DNA from 3 places in the Pseudomonas cavernicola genome. Region 1 is predicted to be linked to each of the others. Evidence: predicted binding sites of a transcription regulator. Region 1 holds the regulator's gene; each other region holds the start of a gene.
The links. Region 1 encodes sigma-54, which starts transcription at its own class of promoters, with help from an activator protein. Its sites were predicted from a motif close to ANTGGCATNNANNTTGCTNT; they were not measured.
Positions count from the first base shown of each region.

Region 1 (6,978 bases):
AACCATTTTACTAAGTAGGCGAGGATGTCTTGGAACATCTCTTCGACATCCGGCTGAGCGGCTAGGTATTGCGCCACGGATGGCTCGAGCCCTGAGTGCTCGCGCAACTCCGGCTTCCAATACGGGTTGGGTAGGCAGCGTACATCGAAGACCAGATCCGCATCCACCGGCATGCCGCGCTTGAAGCCGAACGATTCGACCAGGAACGCGGTGCCCGGTTCCGGCTTATTCAGTAAACGCAGCTTGAGCGTGTCGCGCAGTTGGTAGAGGTTGAGATGCGTGGTGTCGATCTTCAGGTCGGCCAGATCGATGATCGGCCCGAGCAGAAGGCTTTCGTCGTGAATGGCTTCAGCCAGTGAGCGTTCGGCGGTGGTCAGTGGGTGGCGTCGACGGGTTTCGGAGAAGCGCTTGAGCAGGGTTTCTTCGTCTGCGTCGAGGTACAGCACATCGCATTGGATGTGCCGGGCGCGCACTTCGTCGAGCAATTCGGGAAAACGCTTGAGCTGGCTCGGCAGGTTGCGCGCATCAATCGACACGGCCACCAGCGGCTGCAGCAGCTCAGTGTGGAGCAGGGCGCGTTCCGCGAGTTCTGGGAGCAAGCCGGCCGGTAGGTTGTCGATGCAATAGAAGCCATTGTCCTCGAGGACATCGAGGGCGGTGCTCTTACCTGAGCCGGAGCGGCCGCTGACGATGATCAAGCGCATGACTAGGCTCTGTTGAGGTGACTTTGTTCGCCGCGTTGCCGCGCCAAAGCTCGCCAGGTTAGGCGCGGGATGCAGGCAATGGTCATTCCCTTGGCAAGTCCCGCAACGACGTATGGCGAGCTTTGACGCGCAACCCGAAGGGACGGGGCCGTCTTGTCGCAGGTCTGCGTTACTCGTCGTTTATTTGGAATGACCAAATTTCTCTCCTCGCGTCTTGTCCTGCGACAAGACGGCCTCCGTCGCGGCATGCAAAGTCACCTCAACAGAGCCTCCGCCTAGCGGCTGTTCTGCACGTCCACTACTACCTGGTACAGGCGGTCGCTGTTCTGGGCATGGCGCAGCTGTTCGCGTACGTCACTGCGGTCGAGCATGCTGGCGATCTGGCGCAAGAGCTCCAAGTGCTCATCGGTGGCGGCCTCTGGCACTAGCAGGACAAACAACAGATCTACTGGGGCACCGTCGATAGCGTCGAAGTCTACCGGGGCGTCGAGGCGTAGCAGAGCACTGATCGGCGATACGCAGCCAGGCAGACGGCAATGTGGAATGGCGATGCCATTGCCGAAACCGGTTGAGCCAAGCTTCTCGCGGGCGACCAGACTCTCGAAAATGTCTTGTCCATCCAGGTCGGGCAATTCGCGGGCGACCAGGTTGGCGATCTGTTCGAGGACACGTTTTTTGCTGCCTCCCGGCACGTTCACCAAGGAACGGCCGGGGGTCAGTATATTTTCAAGTCGAATCATGGGTAGGGGATGGTGTCAGCGCGCCGGGGCGCCTTGCAGGCGACCCTGCTGCTTTTCCTTGTGCTTGATAAGTTGGCGGTTGACCTTATCGGTGAGTAGATCGATAGCCGCGTACATGTCGTCATGTTCGGCGCGGGCGACGACTTCGCCGCCCGCGATGTGCAGGGTCGCTTCGATTTTCTGTTTGAGCTTCTCGACCTCCATGGTGACCTGCACGTTGGTGATTTTTCCGAAGTGGCGCTCAACCCGTTCGAGTTTCTCGACGATGTAGGCGCGTAGGGCGTCGGTCACATCCAGTTGGTGTCCACTGATGTTGACTTGCATACCGCTTTCTCCTTATTGCCGTGTGTAAGAGACAGGCTAACGGGCCTGCCACCGGAACACTTTGGCTTGGATCAGTGCAGCCGTTACATCAGTCGCTTGCGTTCACTGGAAGGCGCTATCCCGAGGGATTCGCGGTATTTGGCGACTGTGCGACGGGCCACCTGAATGCCCTGTGCTTCCAGTAAACCAGCGATCTTGCTGTCACTCAACGGCTTTTTCGCATTTTCCGCTGCAACCAGTTTTTTGATGATCGCGCGGATTGCGGTAGACGAGCACTCACCGCCTTCGGAGGTGCTGACGTGGCTGGAGAAGAAGTATTTCAGCTCGTAAATGCCGCGCGGTGTGTGCATGAATTTTTGCGTGGTCACGCGCGAGATGGTCGACTCGTGCATGCCCACGGCTTCGGCGATGTCGTGCAGGACCAAAGGCTTCATCGCCTCGTCGCCATAATCGAGGAAGCCGCGTTGGTGCTCGACGATCTGCGTGGCGACCTTCATCAGGGTTTCGTTGCGACTCTGTAGGCTCTTGATGAACCAGCGAGCCTCTTGCAGTTGATTGCGCATGAAGGTGTTATCGGCGCTGGAGTCGGCGCGGCGCACGAAGCCTGCGTATTGCGGGTTGACCCGCAGGCGCGGCATGGCTTCCTGATTCAGCTCTACCAACCAGCGTTCGTTGTGCTTGCGCACAATGACGTCGGGTACCACGTATTCCGGTTCGCTGGCTTCGATCTGTGAGCCGGGGCGCGGGTTGAGGCTTTGAATCAGCTCGATCACTTGGCGCAGTTCGTCTTCCTTGAGCTTCATGCGGCGCATCAACTGGCTGTAATCGCGGCTGCCGAGCAAGTCCAAGTAGTCGCCTGCAAGGCGCTGGGCTTCGTTCAGCCAAAGCGTCTTGGCTGGTAGCTGGCGCAGTTGCAGCAGTAGGCATTCGCGCAAGTCGCGGGCGGCGATGCCGGCGGGCTCGAACTGCTGGATGCGATGCAGCACCGCTTCTACTTCGTCCAGCTCGATATCCAGTTCGGGGTCGAAGGCTTCGAGCACCTCTTCCAGGGTCTCTTCCAGGTAGCCTTGATTGTTGATGCAGTCGATCAGGGTGGCGGCGATCAAGCGATCCTTATCGGACATCGGGGCCAGATTGAGCTGCCAGAGCAGGTGGCTTTGTAGGCTCTCGCCGGCCGAGGTGCGAGTGGTGAAGTCCCACTCATCATCATCGTTGCTGGGCAGGCTGCTGGCGCTGGTCTGGTAGATGTCTTCCCAGGCGGTATCGACTGGGAGTTCATTGGGGATGCGCTCGTTCCATTCGCCTTCTTCCAGGTTGTCGACCGTAGGGGCAGACTCCTGATAGCTGGTTTCCTGGTAGGACTCTTCCTGGTTGGGCGCGGGCGGGGCGCTCTCCGCGCCATCGGCCAAAGGGTCGGTGTTGTCGAAATCGTCGCCATCTTCCTGGCGCTCGAGCATCGGATTCGACTCCAAGGCCTCCTGAATCTCTTGCTGCAGATCCAAGGTAGACAGTTGGAGAAGACGGATGGCTTGTTGCAGCTGCGGTGTCATCGTCAGCTGCTGGCCCATTTTAAGGACTAGCGATGGTTTCATGGAGGGGGCTTAGGACCTTATTCGCCGGCGCACGTGCGCTATCCACTACAGGGCGCCAAAGCGCCACCAGGAAGCAAATTATATGCCTGACCTTGAGGGGTTTGCCTAGCCCTCGAACGCTTTCTGTAGTGCATGGCTACGCGAACTACAGGCGGAACTCGTGGCCCAGGTAGACTTCTTTCACCAACTGGTTGGCCAGGATGGTCTCGGCATCGCCTTCGGCGATCAATTGACCGTCGTTGACGATGTAGGCGGTTTCGCAAATATCCAGGGTTTCGCGCACGTTGTGATCGGTGATCAAAACGCCAATGCCCTTGGCCTTGAGGTGGTGGATGATTTGCTTGATATCGCCGACCGAGATTGGGTCAACGCCGGCAAAGGGCTCATCGAGCAGGATGAACTTGGGTGCGGTGGCTAGGGCGCGGGCGATCTCCACGCGGCGGCGTTCGCCGCCAGACAGGCTCATGCCGAGGCTGTCGCGAATGTGGCTGATATGGAATTCCTGTAACAGGGTTTCCAGGGCCTGGCGGCGGCCGGCACGATCGAGATCCTTGCGTGTCTCCAGGATCGCCATGATGTTGTCGGCGACCGGCAGCTTGCGGAAAATCGAGGCTTCTTGCGGCAGATAACCAATGCCGGCGCGGGCGCGGCCGTGCATGGGCAGGTGGGTGACGTCCTGCTGGTCGATCAGTACGCGGCCTTGGTCGGCGTTAACCAGGCCGACAATCATGTAGAAGCAAGTGGTTTTGCCGGCGCCGTTCGGGCCCAGCAGACCGACGATCTGCCCGCTTTCAATCGACAGGCTGACATCGCGCACGACTTGGCGGCCCTTGTAGCTCTTGGCCAGGTGTTGAGCTTTCAGGATGGCCATTACTGCGCCTGCTGTTCGGCTGGTTTGTTTTTCGGTTGGATCACCATGTCGATGCGCGGGCGCGGCGAGGTCACGTTGGTGCCGGTGGCGCGGCCGGCGTTGACGATCTGGCGCTGGGTGTCGTAGACGATTTTCTCGCCTTCGAAGGTATTGCCTTCCTGAACTACCTTGGCTTGGTCGATCAGCACGATGCGCTCGTTGGCGGCGAAATACTGGATGGTCAGGCCGTAAGCTTTGACGATCTGTTTGTCGACAGCGGGTTTCTGCTCGTAATACGCCGGTGTGCCGATGGCGGTAAAGATTTCGATATCGCCGCTGGCGTTCTGCGTGATGGTCACGGTGTTGCCGGTGATCTTCAGGGTGCCTTGGGTAATGACGACGTCGCCGCGGTATACCGCTACGCCTTGTTTGTCATCGAGTTCTGCGCTGTCAGCTTGCACGCGAATCGGTTGCTCGCGGTCAGTCTGCAGTGCCCAGGCGCTCGCGCTTCCAAGTACGGCGCTAAAACTGAGCAGAAGGGGGAGGGTCCGGAGAGACAAATTGTTAACGAACCTCATGCTGGCCTCTTACATTGGACAGCAGGAGCATCCTGCCGTCATTCAAGTACGCTTTCATTCCTTGTGCCGTGGTCACCCCGTTGGCCGCCTCGATTCTAACGGCTTGCTGGGTCTGCGCATATTGCTTGTCGGGGAACACGGTCAATCGGCTGGTGGTGAGTATGGTCGGGCGGCCTTTGGCGTCTGTGCGCTCGACGCGCACGGCGTCGATCAGTTCGACTTCCGTGCCCCCCGGTGATACTTCGCCGCGGGCGCTACGTACATGCCAGGGCTGTGGGGTGCCACGATAAAGTTGCAGGTCCGGTCGAGTCATCAGGCTGATGTCGCTTGCCTTGAGGTGTTCGACCTTGTCGGAGGTCATTTCGTAATGCAGCTTGCCGTCCGGCTGGTATTGCACGGTGCTCGCGTTAACCACATAGAAGTCTATGGCGTTTTCCGCGCTGGCTTTGGGCGTTTGATCGAGCAGGCTGTCCGGGTTGAGATTCCAGTAGCCGAGCGCCGCCAGCAGCAGGGCGGCGAGGGTGAAAAACACGGAGAGAAGCAGTTTGCGCAGCATGATCGGCTCTATAGATAGGCGGTTTGGGCGGCGTCAAGGTTGTCCTGGGCGCGCATGATCAATTCGCAGAACTCGCGGGCCGCACCTTCGCCGCCGCGGGCTTGCGTAACGCCGTGGGCATGCTGGCGGACGAAGCTGTCGGCGCTGGCGACGGCCATGCCCAAGCCCACCCGGCGAATCACTGGCAGGTCTGGCAGGTCATCGCCAAGGTAAGCGACTTGTTCGTAGCTTAGGCCGAGTTCGCCAAGTAGCTCGTCGAGTACTACCAGTTTGTCTTCGCGGCCTTGGTACAGATGCTGGATACCCAGGTTCTGTGCGCGGCGCTCGACAACCTGGGTCTTGCGTCCACTGATGATGGCGGTGCGCACCCCGGAGGCAATCAGCATTTTAATGCCGTGGCCATCCAGGGTGTTGAAGGTTTTGAATTCGCTGCCGTCGGTGAGGAAGTACAAGCGGCCGTCGGTGAGTACACCGTCGACATCGAAAATAGCAAGTTTGACCTTTTTACCGCGCTGCAGCAGGTCGGTGCTTATCGCATGGTTGCTCATTACATAACCCCCGCACGCAGCAGGTCATGCATGTTCAAGGCGCCCACCGGGCGATCATGTTGATCGACCACCACCAGTGCGCTGATCTTGTGGTCTTCCATGATCTTCAGTGCCTCGGCGGCAAGCATCTCCGGGCGTGCGGTTTTGCCGTGTGGTGTCATGACCTCGTCAATGCTGGCTTGGCGCAGGTCGATGCTGCGATCCAGGGTGCGGCGCAGGTCGCCATCGGTGAAGACTCCGGCGAGGCGCCCATCCGCTTCGACTACCGCGGTCATGCCCAGGCCTTTCTGGGTCATTTCCAACAGAGCCTCTTTTAGCGAAGTGCCACGTTGGACCTTCGGTAGGCTGGCGCCGGCGTGCATGACGTTTTCCACTTTCAGCAGCAGCCGGCGGCCGAGGGCTCCACCCGGGTGGGAGAAGGCGAAATCTTCCGCAGTAAAGCCGCGGGCTTCCAGTAGGGCGATTGCCAGGGCGTCACCGAGCACCAGGGAGGCGGTCGTGGAGGAGGTCGGCGCAAGGTTCAGTGGGCAGGCTTCCTGGGCGACGCGGGCGTCGAGATTGGCTTCGGCAGCTTTCGCCAGCGGCGAATCAGGGTTGCCGGTCATGCTGATAAGGGTGATGCCGAGCCGCTTGATCAAGGGCAGCAGGGTGACGATTTCTGCGGTAGACCCCGAGTTCGACAAGGCTAGCACCACATCGTCGCGGGTGATCATGCCCATGTCGCCGTGACTGGCTTCCGCCGGGTGGACAAAGAACGCCGTGGTGCCTGTGCTGGCCAGGGTGGCGGCGATCTTGTTGCCGATATGCCCGGATTTACCCATGCCGACGACGACGACGCGGCCCTTGCTGGCCAGAATCAGTTCGCAGGCACGCACGAAAGCCGCGTCGATACGGGGTAGCAAGCTCTCTATAGCCTCGAGTTCGAGGCGAATGGTGCGCTGCGCGGACTGGATCAGGTCGCTGGATTGGCTCATATCGTGAATGCAGTGGCCGGATGAAAAGGCGGCGATTATAGCGGTAAAGGCCAAAGTGCTCACCCTTCATTACTGGGCGCTGTTCGCCAGAGCTGTCGCAATGCTGAACGAA
Region 1 covers NZ_QYUR01000002.1:88,834-95,811, reverse strand. Annotated here, with positions in the region: gene rapZ (RNase adapter RapZ) at 1-704, opposite strand, end outside; gene ptsN (PTS IIA-like nitrogen regulatory protein PtsN) at 980-1,444, opposite strand; gene hpf (ribosome hibernation-promoting factor, HPF/YfiA family) at 1,460-1,768, opposite strand; gene D3879_RS00785 (RNA polymerase factor sigma-54) at 1,852-3,360, opposite strand; gene lptB (LPS export ABC transporter ATP-binding protein) at 3,506-4,231, opposite strand; gene lptA (lipopolysaccharide transport periplasmic protein LptA) at 4,231-4,788, opposite strand; gene lptC (LPS export ABC transporter periplasmic protein LptC) at 4,775-5,344, opposite strand; gene kdsC (3-deoxy-manno-octulosonate-8-phosphatase KdsC) at 5,353-5,892, opposite strand; gene D3879_RS00760 (KpsF/GutQ family sugar-phosphate isomerase) at 5,892-6,866, opposite strand.

Region 2 (6,978 bases), on a different contig from region 1:
AGGGGTGGCGCTTGCCGCCCGCTGCTCTGTTACCAGCTACAAAGCAAGCGCTATGCCACTCTCGAATAAAAACAGTAAGCAATTGATATAAAACAAATTTTAAAAACAAAAAAACCCCTTTCGGGGTCTTAAAATAGCGCTGGCGGCGAGTGGCTGCCGCCAGCGGCAAAGCGCTTGCCGACCTATTTCTCAGGCGGCAAGACGCGACTCATCGCAGATTGATGATGGTTTGAGTGATCGCACTCTCAGTCTCGATGGTCTTGGCGTTGGCTTGGTAGTTGCGCTGGGCGACGATCAGGTTCACCAACTGGTCCGACAACTCGACGTTGGAGTCTTCCAATGCGCCAGCCTGCAGCGCACCCATGGTGCCGGTACGCGGCGTACCCACCACCGGCTCACCCGACTCGAACGACTGCACCCAGCCGGTCTTACCCACCGGGGTCAGGCCCTGCACGTTGGCGAAGTTGGCCAATACGATCTGCCCCTGCACCTTGGACTGACCGTTGGTGTAGCGGGCGAAGATCACCCCGGTATCGTCAATTTCCAGACCGGACAATTGCCCGGTGGTGTAACCATCCTGGCTGACGCTGTTGACCGCAAAGGCGCTGGAGAACTGGGTAGCGTCGGAGAAGTCGAAGGCGATGCCGCCCGCATTGGCCTGGGCTCCGTTCCAGTTCCACACCGGTGGCTTGCCATTGTCGGAGATGGCCGGAATCCAGCCGCTGCCGGGAGTCGGCGGATTGCCGCTGGCGGCATTGATGGTCACCGTCATGTCGGCGCCAATGGTCACCAGGCCCGGAGTGGCATTCTCATCGCTAACGCTTTGCAACTGGCCGGTGGAGTTGAAACTCAAACCGAGAGCATAGGGTGTGGTGGAGCCGGGGTCGGCCGGATTACGGCCGTCGACCAGCATCTTCATGTCCCAGTCATTGGCGCCGGTCTTGACGAAGTACTGGGTCAACACATGGGCATTGCCCTGCGTGTCGTAGATGTTCACCGAGGTGGACGAGTTATAGGTGGTCGGGTCGCTGGGGTTGAAGGTGGCGTCCGCGACTGATGCAGCAGAGGTCGCCGCAGCCGCCTGCTGAGCCCCAGTCGGGTTGGCCGGGTCAACTACGCCGTTGACCGGATCATTCAGCCAACGGTTGTATTCGGCGTCATAGCTGGCTTGCCAGGTTTTCGGCGACACCAGCGTCGAGTTCAGGTTGAAGTTCTGATCCAGCTTGCTACTGGCCTTGGGCGCCTGACTCGCCGTCTCGATCTTCAGGTCACCAACCACACCGCTCTGCACATTGCCATTGGCATCCACGGCATTGCCCTGCAGGCGATAGCCGAAGTTGTTGACGACAAAACCATCGCGATCCGTACCGAAGTAACCGGCCCGGGTATAGCCGACATCGCCATTGTTACTGGTGACGAAGAAGCCATTGCCGTTGATAGCCAGATCCAGAGCGTTCTGCGTGTAGTTGATGTTGCCTTGGTTATACAGCTGCGACACATTCGCCAGCAGCACGCCACTGCCCTGCGCGTTGGAGCCTGAACCAAGCACCGATGCGGCATACACGTCGGCAAACTCCGCACGCGACTGCTTGAAACCAGCAGTACCAGCGTTGGCGATGTTGTTACCGGTGACGTTGAGGTCGCTAGTCGCTGCCCGCAAGCCGCTAAGGCCAATATTGAACGCCATGGAATACTCCTTTGCCGGTACAGCCGGCGATTACAACGTAGAAGTTGCTGACTGTAATTACTGGCCGATGACCTGAACCTGGGAGAGCCCAATGCTGCCGAGCCCCGCCAGATTGAGCATCAACTCACCACCGTTCTGCCCCAGGGTGACGCTGTCGACGTTAGCCGGCAGCAGGGTGTATAGCCCCTTGGTTTCAGTACCGAAGACCGCTTGCGCTTCGAACTTGTAAGTACCGGGTGGCGCCACCTTGCCGCTGGAGTCCTTGCCGTCCCACATGAAGCTGACATTGCCGGCGGCCTGCTCGCCCATGCTGACCCGGTTCACCACAGCGCCTGCGCTGTCGTAGATGTTGACGTACACGTTGCTGCTTGACTGTGGCAGCACTAGGCTGGCTTTAAAGGTTTCGCTGGTATCCACCACCGCCTTCTCGCTCGGCACTATCACCTTGCGCCCGACCAAGGAGGACGCCTGCAACGCTTGCGAAGACTGATAACCGGAGACCAGCGAACCCATGCTGGTGTTCAACTTCTCAATCCCCTCCACCTGACTGAATTGCGCCAACTGGGCGATGAACGCGCCATTCTCTTGCGGCGCCAGCGGGTCTTGGTTGTTCAACTGAGCGACCAGCAAGTTCAGAAACTCGTTCTTACCGAGATCCTTGCTGCTCTTCGTCTCAGTCTTGATCTGATACTGATCAAGTAGCGAGCCGGCGGCGCTAGTGCTATCGATGCTCATGCTTCATCCCTCGTTGGCAGCTCACTGACCCAGGGTCAGGACTTTCTGCATCATCTGCTTGGCGGTGTTCATCATTTCGGTGTTGGTCTGAAAGGCCCGACTGGCGGAAATCATGTCGGCCATTTCCTCGACCACGTTGACGTTGGGGTAGTAGACATAACCATTGGCATCCGCCGCCGGGTGATTCGGCTCATAGCGCGGAGTCAGGCTGCCCTGATCCTCGACCACACCGAGCACCTCCACGCCACGGCCAGGCTCGTCTTGATCGGCGAATAACGAACCACGGTCGCCGCTCAGCGACTGCTGATTCTGGAACATGGTGGCAAATACCGGATGGCGAGCGCGGTAGGTCTGGTCGACGCTCGAAGACACCGTCTCGGCGTTGGCGATATTGCTGGAGATGGTGTTCAGGCGAGTGGTCTGGGCACTCATGCCGGATCCGGCGATATTGAAAACACTGGCTAGTGACATGGCATTCGACTCCGTTATTCGCCGCGCAGGGCGCCGATCAGCCCTTTGAATTTACTGTTGAGCAAGGTGAAGCTGGCCTGAAACTGCACAGCGTTTTCCGCGTAATTGGATTGCTCCAGCTGCGCATCCACCGTGTTCTGGTCAATCGAGGGTTGTGAAGGGGTGCGGTACTGCAACGCGCTATCCGCCATGGCTAGACCTTCGGCGGAGAGATGCCGACTGTCCGTGCGGTTCAGCGCAACCGGGCCGCGCTGGGTTTTAGCGCTCTGCTCGGCGAGCACCGAAGCAAAATCCAGATCACGCGCCTTGTAGTTAGGTGTGTCGGCGTTGGCGATGTTGTTGGCCAGAACCTCGGCACGCTGGGCGCGAAAGCCGAGTGCTTTTTCATGGATTCCGAGGGCTGTCTCGAAACTGATGCTCATGGTCAACGAACCTTTGCCTATTGGCGTGTCTGGTTTTCCCTGTCAGACATATAGCAAAGCTCATGCCAATTTATTTTTTACTTATAAATCAACAATTTGAATATTTTTAAGTAAGGAAATAGCCCCTCAGCGGCAAAGCCTTTCCGCTGCCTGGCAAAGCCGGCGGCAACCCTGCCCGGCGTTTTGCCGCATTCTAAAAACAAAAAGGGAGGCCAATGGCCTCCCTTCTTTGATGCATAACCCTACCGCCCTGCCGACACTCACTTCACCTTGTAGATGATCCCCGGGCTGCATTGCACCATCTGATAGTGATCGGGCAGGCCATTCAGCGCCTCGGAAGCACCGAGGAACAAATAGCCACCCGGCCTCAAGGTGCTATGAATGCGTAGCAGGATGTCCTTCTTCACCTCGGCGGAGAAGTAGATCAACACGTTGCGGCAAAATACGATATCGAATTTGCCAAGGCTGGCGTAGCTATCCAGCAGGTTCAAGGCGCGAAATTCGACCCGACTCTTGATCGCCGGCTTGACCGCCCAACGCCCCGCTTCTTTCGGATCGAAATAACGTTGCAGGCGCTCCTGCGACAACCCACGCCCTATCGCCAAACTGTCGTACTCACCCGACTTGCACGCCAGCAACATGGAGCTGGACAGGTCAGTCGCAACGATCTGTACGCCGGCCCGCAGCTGGCCGAGATTGCTGCGCTCGAACTCGTCGATCGCCATCGATACCGAATACGGCTCCTGCCCCGATGAAGACGCCGCCGACCAAATGCGCAATCGCTGCGTTGGATTAGCCTTGAGCAGCTCGGGCAAGACCCGATTCTTCAGCACTTCGAACGGGTAGGCGTCACGAAACCAGAGGGTTTCGTTGGTGGTCATGGCATCCACCACCTGCTCACGCAGACCACTGCGCGGCAGGCCCTGCATGCGCTGTACCAATTCGCCGAGTGTCTTGATGTCATTCTGCTCCATCAGCTTATTCAGCCGGCTGGATACCAAGTACTGCTTATTACTACCCAAGAGGATGCCGCAGGCTTTTTCCAGGAAAGTCCGGAACTGCTCAAAATCCAAATTACCTGAAGACACTGGCGCCGCCTCTCCGAACCTATGTACCGCTGAGAGCCAAGCTCTCAGACCTCAGCTGCTATGTTGATGCGCTCAGCCACCCGCGAAGCCAAATCATCGGGCCGGAACTTGGCGAGAAAATCATCCGCACCAACTTTCTTCACCATCGCCTGATTAAACACACCGGAGAGCGAAGTATGCAGGAGGATATGCAGTTTCTGCATGCGTGGATCGGCACGAATCTCAGCGGTTAACGTATAGCCATCCATCTCCGGCATCTCGATGTCGGAAATCAGCATGAGCAATTCCTGCTCCGGCCGCTTACCGTCATCCGCCAACCTACGCAGATAGTTCAAAGCTTCACGACCATCGTTCAATGCCGTGACCTCGACACCTACCGACTGCAAGCAACGCATCACCTGCTTACGCGCAACTGACGAGTCGTCGACGATCAGTACATGCTTGCTAATGGCTTTGCTCTTGGTTTCCAGATCAATCACACCGGCAGTAATAGCCTCGGAGGTCGGGGCGACCTCCGCGAGAACTTTCTCCACATCGATGATTTCCACCAACTGCTGATCCAAGCGCGTCACGGCGGTTAGATAGTGGTCACGGCCCGTGCCCTTGGGTGGTGGATGAATCTCTTCCCAGTTCATGTTGACGATGCGCTCTACCGAGCGCACCAGAAAGCCCTGAACCTTGGTGTTGTATTCCGTGATGATGACAAAGCTGTTCTTCAAGTCAGCCAGTCCTGGTCGACCGGTAGCCATGGCCAAATCAAGAATTGGAATGGTTCCCCCACGGATATTGGCGACTCCACGCACCACCGGGCTGGATTTGGGCATGATGGTGAGCTTGGGGCATTGCAGCACCTCTTTCACCTTGAACACATTGATCCCGTACAGCTGCGTTCCATCGAGACGGAATAACAGCAGCTCTAGGCGATTCTGCCCAACCAGTTGAGTGCGCTGGTTAACCGAATCCATTACACCCGCCATGCCCTGACTCCCTAATTTAGCCACCGAACGCGCAACTTGACGCTGCAGGCGGCACGGGGCTTGCTTTGAAGCGGTTATGAAAGCGAAAACGACATTTTTTCGACATCTGATAGCCAAACGCCGCACGTTGCTTGGGGCTTTATGCGCTTTCTTTTGGCTCGGCCATAACCCGGCTACCGCGACTGCGGTGACCTTACCCGAACAACTTATCGGCGTAACCCAGAGCTTTCTTGAGCTGACCGTAGAAGACTATTTGCAGCGTAGCGAAATCCAGGGGCGCCCTGAAATACAAATCAACCGACTCGATCCGCGCCTGCGTCTTCCGTTATGCGACAAGGATTTGACAGAATCCCTGGAAAGCCCCGCCCAGCCCATTGGCCGGGTCACCGTAAAAGTTCGCTGTGAAGGCACTTCACCTTGGACAGTGTTTGTTCCAGGGCAGGTACGCCTATACCGCGACGTCGTGATCGCCATCCGCCCACTCAAGCGTGAAAGCGTGCTCGGCGAGGCTGACCTGTCATTAGTCGAGCGCGATGTCGGCCTGCTCAACCAGGGCTATCTCACTTCGCTGGAGCAGGCTCTCGGCAAGAAACTGACGCGCACTCTGCTGCCCGACCAAGTTTTAGCCCCGCTGCATCTGCAACAGGCGGAGGTCGTGCGCAAAAGCGATCAAGTCGTGATTAGTGCCCGCAGCGGCACGATAAATGTGCGCATGCCCGGCGAAGCCCTATCCGACGGTGCGCCTGGTGAGCAGATCAAAGTTCGTAACCTGAGCTCACAACGGGTGATCAGAGCCCGCGTGATCGGTCCAGGTCAGGTTGAAGTGGCGATGTAGGCAGTTTTTTGTAGCGCAATTTAGCTGGCGATTTTCTACACTGGGCGATTATTAGGTTGTTGCAAGACGTACAAATAAAAGCCCTAAAGTTTTCTTAAATATGGCCGATAAGCTTGGCAAGCGTCCAAACACCGTCCGAGGTTTTGCATCATGGTCATCGACTTCAACCGGCCCAACAATGCCGCCGCGCCCACCAACACTGGGCGTACCAGCACTACCCAGTCTGGCAGCCGCAACGAAGCCGTCAGCACCAACCAACCCGTTCCCGCGTCGGCTCCTGCCGAACAAGCCCATACCGCTAAAACCGGCGAATCTGTGCAGCTCAGCCAAGAGGCCCAGCAACTGCAGAAAGTCACCGACAAACTACGCGACCAGCCGGTGGTAGATCAGGAACGCGTCGCTCGACTGAAACAGGCGATTGCCGACGGAAGCTACAAAGTCGACAGTCAACGTGTCGCCGGCAAACTGCTCAATTTCGAATCCCAGCGCTAGTCCCAGGGCTGCGCTGAGAGTGTTGGACGCCTAACTCCCAGAGCCCGCGATGCACGACATTACTCTGCTCCAACTTTTCAACGACGATATCGGCACGGCTCAGCAGTTACTTGAGCTGATCGACACCGAGTTTCAAGCCCTCAGCGAACGCGACCTACCCCGTCTGGAAACCATCTTGGCGGATAAGCAACCGTTACTCGCACAACTGGGGCAGCATGGCAACGAACGCAGCCAATTGCTTACCAGCCTGCAATTGAGTGCTGACCGCGCT
Region 2 covers NZ_QYUR01000006.1:328,978-335,955, forward strand. Annotated here, with positions in the region: gene D3879_RS17610 (flagellar hook protein FlgE) at 209-1,687, opposite strand; gene flgD (flagellar hook assembly protein FlgD) at 1,745-2,422, opposite strand; gene flgC (flagellar basal body rod protein FlgC) at 2,444-2,893, opposite strand; gene flgB (flagellar basal body rod protein FlgB) at 2,908-3,315, opposite strand; gene cheR (protein-glutamate O-methyltransferase CheR) at 3,576-4,403, opposite strand; gene D3879_RS17635 (chemotaxis protein CheV) at 4,448-5,380, opposite strand; gene flgA (flagellar basal body P-ring formation chaperone FlgA) at 5,457-6,215, shown strand; gene flgM (flagellar biosynthesis anti-sigma factor FlgM) at 6,366-6,707, shown strand; gene D3879_RS17650 (flagella synthesis protein FlgN) at 6,757-6,978, shown strand, end outside.
Region 2: the regulator sigma-54 is predicted to act here: its motif matches at 3,366-3,385, upstream of flgB (flagellar basal body rod protein FlgB).

Region 3 (6,978 bases), on a different contig from region 1:
CATGTTTCAGCGCAGCTTCTTAATACGTTCGCTCGGGCTGATCACATCGGTCAGGCGGATACCGAACTTCTCGTTGACCACCACCACTTCGCCATGGGCGATCAGGGTGCCGTTAACCAAGACATCCAAGGGCTCGCCAGCCAAGCGGTCGAGTTCGATCACCGAACCCTGATTGAGCTGCAGCAGGTTACGGATAGTGATTTCGGTGTTACCGACCTCCATGGAAATCGACACCGGGATATCGAGAATCACATCCAGGTTCGGTCCATCCAGGCTGACCGGCACATTGGATTTCGGTACGCTGCCGAACTCTTCCATCGGTGCACGGGGCGTCGAAGGCTCAGCCACAGCGCCACTCTGGGCCAGCATCGCATCAATATCGTCCTGACTAGCATCGCCAGCCTCGGAGAGTGCCGCCGCCCACTCATCGGCCAGGGCCTGCTCCTCTGGGGTGGTATGTGTGTCGTCTGCCATGGTGGAGGTCCTCGCCTAGCTCTAAACGGGTTACATCTGGATTAGGTTTAACGGTGCGTCGTCAACGTTACCGTTCGATCGGTTCTAACACTTGAAAAGCCAGGTTGCCCTTGTGCGCGCCCAGCTTGACCTTGAAGGCCGGCACACCGCTGGCGCGCATCACCACGTTTTCTGCCATCTCCACCGGAATCACATCCCCCGGCTGCATATGCAAAATATCCCGCAGACGCAGTTGGCGGCGGGCAATGGTGGCACCGAGCGGCACGCTGACGTCGAGAATGTCTTCGCGCAGGGCTTTTACCCAACGCTCGTCCTGATCATCGACATCCGACTGGAAGCCGGCATCGAGCATGTCGCGGATCGGTTCGATCATCGAATAGGGCATGGTGATATGCAGGTCGCCGCCACCGCCGTCCAGTTCGATATGGAAAGTCGAAACCACCACCACTTCACTGGGGCTGACGATATTGGCCAGCGCCGGATTCACTTCTGAGTTCATGTATTCGAAATTGACGTCCATCACCGCGTGCCAGGCTTCCTTCAGGTCGATAAAGGCCTGATCCAGGACCATGCGCACGACGCGCAGCTCAGTCGGGGTGAACTCGCGACCTTCGATCTTGGCGTGCCGACCGTCGCCGCCAAAGAAGTTGTCCACCAGCTTGAACACCAACTTGGCATCCAGGATGAACAGGCCGGTGCCACGCAGCGGCTTCATCTTCACCAGGTTGAGGCTGGTCGGCACATACAGCGAATGCACGTACTCACCAAACTTCATCACCTGCACGCCGCCGACCGCCACGTCTGCCGAACGACGCAGCAGGTTGAACATGCTGATACGGGTATAACGGGCGAAACGCTCGTTGATCATTTCCAGGGTCGGCATGCGCCCGCGGACGATGCGATCCTGGCTGGACAGGTCATAACTTTTGACGCTGCCCGGCACAGCCGCGTCTTCGGTCTCGACCATTCCGTCATCGACACCGTGTAAGAGGGCATCGATCTCATCCTGGGACAACAGGTCTTGGACGGCCATCGGCGGTACCTACTGTAAGACGAAGTTAGTGAAGAGCACTTGTTCGATGGCCACGTTCCCCGTCTCCTTCTGCGCAAGCTCTTGCACGCTGGCGGTCGCCAGTTGACGGAGCATTTCCTTGCCTACCGGGGTGGCCAACGAGTCGAAATCTTGACCGGAGAACAGCATCACCAAGTTATTCCGCAATACCGGCATGTGGACTTTCAACGCATCCAACAGGGCTTGGTCACGGGCCATCAGCGCGATACTGACCTGCATATACCGCTGCCGCCCTTTGTAGTTGAAGTTAACGATGAAAGCCGGTGTAAGCATTTCGTAGATGGCTGCTTGCTTTACTGGCGCAGCCTGCCCGCCACTGACCGTCTCAGGTTTCGCCTCATCCTGGTCGCCTTTGCTGAGGAAGAACCAAGTGCCCCCCACCGACAAACTGATTGCCAGCAACAGCACGAGAACTATCAGGATGATCAGCTTGTGTTTGCCTTTGCCAGCCGCTGGGGCTGCAGCATCTGGCAGGGTTTTCTCGATGTCTTTCTTAGCCATGCCAATAATCCGTCACTGATCGGAGTTCTATCCGCGTTCAAAGGGTTAGGAGCAAGTGTTATGCCAGCTTGAAAACCAAGCAGTCCAAGAAGCTGAAGGGCAGGCAAGTCAAAAGGGCAGAGGAAGCGCAATGTACAAGCAAGTACATGAGCATTCCGAGGCCATTTCTAGCGCAGCATGGCCAGGCGCAGGCGTTTTTAGACAGTTTCTAACTCAGAGCACCTAACTTGCGCAGCGGATATACCAGCCTGGCCAAGCGCTGTCACCCAAAACGAGTTCGCCCAGCTACCTGACGGTAACCGGGCGAACTCCGTATAGATCAGCGTGCGGTCAAATCTGCGTACTCGGCAACCGCCGGCTTGACGTTCTCCCTAACGGTCGTCCGAGCCTTTTTTATGGTTCTTCACGAAATTCCGGGATGGTGGCTAACACCGGATAGGCAAGAGGGTTGCAAGCGCTTTGCTGTTTGTTGGCCTTGAAGCGGTGCCCGGGCCATTTATCGCGCTGGCTGATCCTTGTGGTTGCGCCCCCTCGGGCGCCTCACTTTTCTTTGTTTGCGCAAAGAAAAGTAAGCAAAAGAAAGCGCACCCCGACATCCGGGTCTGCGCTGCGCTTCGACTACCCTCACTCCGGCACTGCTCCAGGGGCACGCCACGAAGGGACGTCCCTGTCCCTTCGTGCCTCGCTCCTCAGTACCTCCACTCAGCCTCCTGACGGGGACCCGGGGTGTCGCCTGCACGTTCATTAACCAGTTTGAAGCCTCTGCTGCCTAGTGGATTTGATACACAAGCTCGGGCGGGGACAGCGCCCCGTCAGGAGGCCGAGTGGAATCGTTGTGGAGGGGGTTGAGCGGCAGGGATGCCGCGAGAGCCGCGATGAGCCAGGGACGGCCCTTCGCGGCGTACCCCCGGAGCGACGATGGAGAGAGGGAACCCGTCGCAGGCGGGCCGGATGCCGGGGCTAGACCTTTTGGTTTCTTTTGGGGCAATGCCAAAAGAAACTCGCCCAGCAGGGCGAAACCGGGCTGTCAGCCAGCACGGCAAGCGCCCAATGACACCAAACGACAAGACAACACCCTCTTGCCTATCCGATGTTAGTCCTCATGTCCCCCGGCAATCCGTGAAGAACCGTTTTTAACGCAGCATCACCGAGTTCAGCGGATCGTGAACAGGCTCTCAGGCGTAGTAGTCCACCAACCCGCGACCGTGGGTCAGCATCGTGCTGCGCACCTCGCTCGCAGGTAGCGGCGCATCATCGTCAGCACTGCTCAGCCGATCGCGACCGGCACCGCCGCGGCTCTGAGCATCGCCGCCCTGCCCTTGCCAACCACGGTTCAGCGACTGGTCGGATACGTTGACATCGAGCATGTTCATGCCCTGTTGCGCGAACAACTCACGCAAGCGGTGCATCTGCCCTTCCAAGGCATCGCGCACTCCCGCGTTAGGGCTGGCGAAGGTGACCTGCGCCTGGTCCTGATGCAGATTGATCCGCACCTCCAGACGCCCCAGCTCAGCCGGATCAAGCTGAATCTCAGCGGATTTGAGGTTCTGGCTGGACAGCCACATCACCCGATCCACCACGGCCTCGCTCCAACCACCTTGCTGCATCGGCACCGGCTGGCCGGGGATCAAGGCCGCCCGCTGACTCTGCGTGGCCGGCTGAGCAACTGACTGGCTCAGGGCACCGAGTTTGCTGGCGAAGTTATCCGCACGGGCATCGCTCGGGCTTTCTTTCAGAGCGTCCAGACCTTCAGTTGCCAGTTCGCTGAGCGGCAGCTCTGTCTCGGCCTTAGCCTCGCCATTCAGCACTGTCGGATCGGCGAAAGCCGCCAGAGCATTGGCGAAATTCTGTCCAGCGCTCAGCGCCGTTTGCGTTGCCGTAGCATTCGGCGCGGCCTGTTGCTGCGCCGCGGCCTGCGCCTTGGCCCCGAGTTCGAGCGCCATCTTCACGGCTGGCAGCTCATTCAGCGCGTCCAACTCGGGATCATGACTCGCCTCGGTCATGCTCGCATGCCCCGAACTCGCGAGGCTACTTAGTACAGTCGGCAACCCGAGTTCACCCTCGCCCCCAGCTTCGGCTTCGGCGTTGACGGCAACCTCCACCTCCGTGGCGGGCTGTTGACCGGCCATCACCATCAACAGCAATGGATCTAGGGCCGGGTCGAGCTGTGCCGGATCGGTCGGCAAGGGATTGCCGCTTTCGGCAAGCACTGGTTCGCCAGCGGTTGCCACAGCGCCGGGATCTTCTTCGCGATCCGGCTCGCTGGTTTTGTCGCAGTTGGGTTTAGCCGACGCGTCGCTACGCTCGGCGGACTTTGCCTGACGCTCCTTGGCATACACCTGAGCGAAGCTGGCAGCCCCACTCTTGCTGGGCTCGGCCGGTTTCGCCGGGGCTTTCGCCGCAGACGCTTTGGGCTTTACCTCGGGTGCAGACTTGAGAAGCAGATCGGGGGCAACGGACATGGGCACTCTCCGTGCGGATGGGTCGTGCCAGGGATATAGCAAGGCTTGGGCCAAGTTTTTCGCGGGGCTTAAATGTGGCTCTTTCCGGAATTCCTGGGCAACTGTTAACACCTAAAACCGCATAGGCAATCTGGTCGCAAGAGCCCGGCTGTTTGTTGGCCTTGAGCTTGTACCCAAGCCGTTTAGCTCGCTGGCTGATGCTTCTGGTTGCGCCCCCTCGGGCGCCTCACTTTTCTTTGTTTGCGCAAAGAAAAGTAAGCAAAAGAAAGCGCACCCCGACATCCGGGTCTGCGCTGCGCTTCGACTACCCTCACTCCGGCACTGCTCCAGGGGCACGCCACGAAGGGACGCCCCTGTCCCATCGTGCCTCGCTCGGCGTCCTGCCTCGGCAATTGCTCCCGGCATTGCCCTACCTCCTGCATCCATGCAGTCGTCGCGTCCCCCTGCGCAGCACCTCCACTCGGCCTCCTGACGGGGACCCGGGGTGTCGCCTGTGCGCCTTGTGAAAACCTGAAGCCACCTGCCGTCTGGTGGATTGATACATAAGGTCGGGCGGGGATAGCGCCCCTTCAGGAGGCCGAGCGGAATCGTTGCGTAGGGGGTTGAGCGGCAGGGATGCCGCGAAAGCGACGACTGGCCATGGATGGCCCTTCGTCGCGCCCCCCCCCCCGGAGCGACGATGGAGGGAGGGAACCCGCCACAGGCGGGCCGGATGCCGGGGCTAGACCTTTTGGTTTCTTTTGGGGCAATGCCAAAAGAAACTCGCCCAGCAGGGCGAAACCGTTCTATCAGCCTGCGCGTCAAACGGCCAATGACTCGGAACTAAAAACCAACACCAGATTGCCTATCCGGCGTTAACCTTTCATGTCCCCGGTAATCCGTGAAGTACGTTAAATATTGAGTTGGACTACTGCTCTTCGTAGCGCGTCATGCCCGCGAAAGCCCCTCAAGCAAAAGCATTGCGATAGGTAAACGAATCAACCGCTCAGTCCACTAGATCTTGAGCAGGCGCTAAGTGCGTGGCATCGGGAAACGCTGCCGCTCGGACTTGAAGAGGATGCACACGATGGCAAACTCGCGCTCGATCTGTTCGATCAACTGCGACGTCTCGGCCAGAAGACCGCGGCGGCTGGCCACCTCCAACTGTTTGCACAACCCAGCCAGGAGCGGCGCACCCATGTTGCTGCAACTGCCCTTGAAGCTGTGCGCAGCCAACCGCAAGCTCTGCGCGTCACCGCCCTGCTGCGCGGCGTGCAGCAAACGCAGGCGCTCCTCAGAGTCGGCCAGGAAGGTATCCAGCAACAACGGATATTCGTCCTCCATGACGTCCTGCAAGGCGACCAGTACGGCGTTGTCGAGATGAACATCGGACACTTGGTCACTCCTTGATCAAGGATCTAAAAATTATGCCTGATCCGACCAGGAAAACTCCACGCTGACGCCCCGCCCATCATCAGGCCAAACGCAGCGCTCGGTCAGCTGTTGAACCAAGCTCAAGCCGCGCCCACATAGGCTGTCCGCCACTTGCTGCTGCTCCAGCACACGTTGCACATCGAAGCCCTGACCACTGTCCTCGACCCGCACGATCAACCGGCCACCGCCAGGTTCCGGCAGCAGTTCCAGGTGAAAACGCACGTACCCCTCGCTCAGGTTGGCCAGGCGTGCGCTACGTTCACGGTAGTAGTCGGCGAAGCCCGTGGCGTCGCATTTGAGCGCCGAATCCAGACCCAGAACACCGTGCTCCAGCGCATTCGAGTAGAGCTCGGCCAGCACGCTGTACAGCGCCCCACCCTGGACACGCAACCCCTGTACTTCGAGGAGCAATTGCAGCAGGAACGGCAGCGGATTGAAGCGTTTGAGGGTTTGCGCACGAAACTCAAAACTTGCCGACCAGTCCAGCGGACTGCTCTGCCCGCTGTCGGCGAACGCCGGCGGTGGTCGAGGCAAGGTGCCGGCCTCAACCAGGCAGACCTCGACCATGCTGACATCATCCTGCGCCTCGCCACGGAAGCTGGTCAGCGCCTGTTGGATTTCGTCGAACAGCAGATCAGGCTGCCGATTGGCCGCGAACACCGCCAACAGGCGTTCCTCGCCAAACAATTGGGCAGCGCTGTTACGGGTTTCCAGCACCCCGTCAGACAACAAGAACAGCCGGTCACCCAACTCCAGCGGATAGATCTCACAGCTGTCATCAAAGGTCGCCGGCTCCAACACACCCAATGGCAAATGCCGTGAAACCAACGGAATCCGCTCGCTATTAGCAATGCGGTGCAGATAACCATCCGGCAGGCCACCATTCCAGACCTCGACCACCCGCCGCTGAAAGCTCAGGTTAAGCAGTGTGGCGCAGCAGAACACCCCCCGTGGCAGGATGCGTTTGAGCTTGGCATTCACCTCGCGGAGGATTTCCGCCAAGGAGTAACCCTTGGCGGTCATGCCGTAGAACACTTCGGCCAGCGGCATGGCGCC
Region 3 covers NZ_QYUR01000006.1:297,155-304,132, forward strand. Annotated here, with positions in the region: gene fliO (flagellar biosynthetic protein FliO) at 1-3, opposite strand, end outside; gene fliN (flagellar motor switch protein FliN) at 7-474, opposite strand; gene fliM (flagellar motor switch protein FliM) at 542-1,507, opposite strand; gene fliL (flagellar basal body-associated protein FliL) at 1,517-2,047, opposite strand; gene D3879_RS17470 (flagellar hook-length control protein FliK) at 3,223-4,509, opposite strand; gene D3879_RS17480 (Hpt domain-containing protein) at 5,521-5,883, opposite strand; gene D3879_RS17485 (fused response regulator/phosphatase) at 5,914-6,978, opposite strand, start outside.
Region 3: the regulator sigma-54 is predicted to act here: its motif matches at 4,545-4,564, upstream of D3879_RS17470 (flagellar hook-length control protein FliK).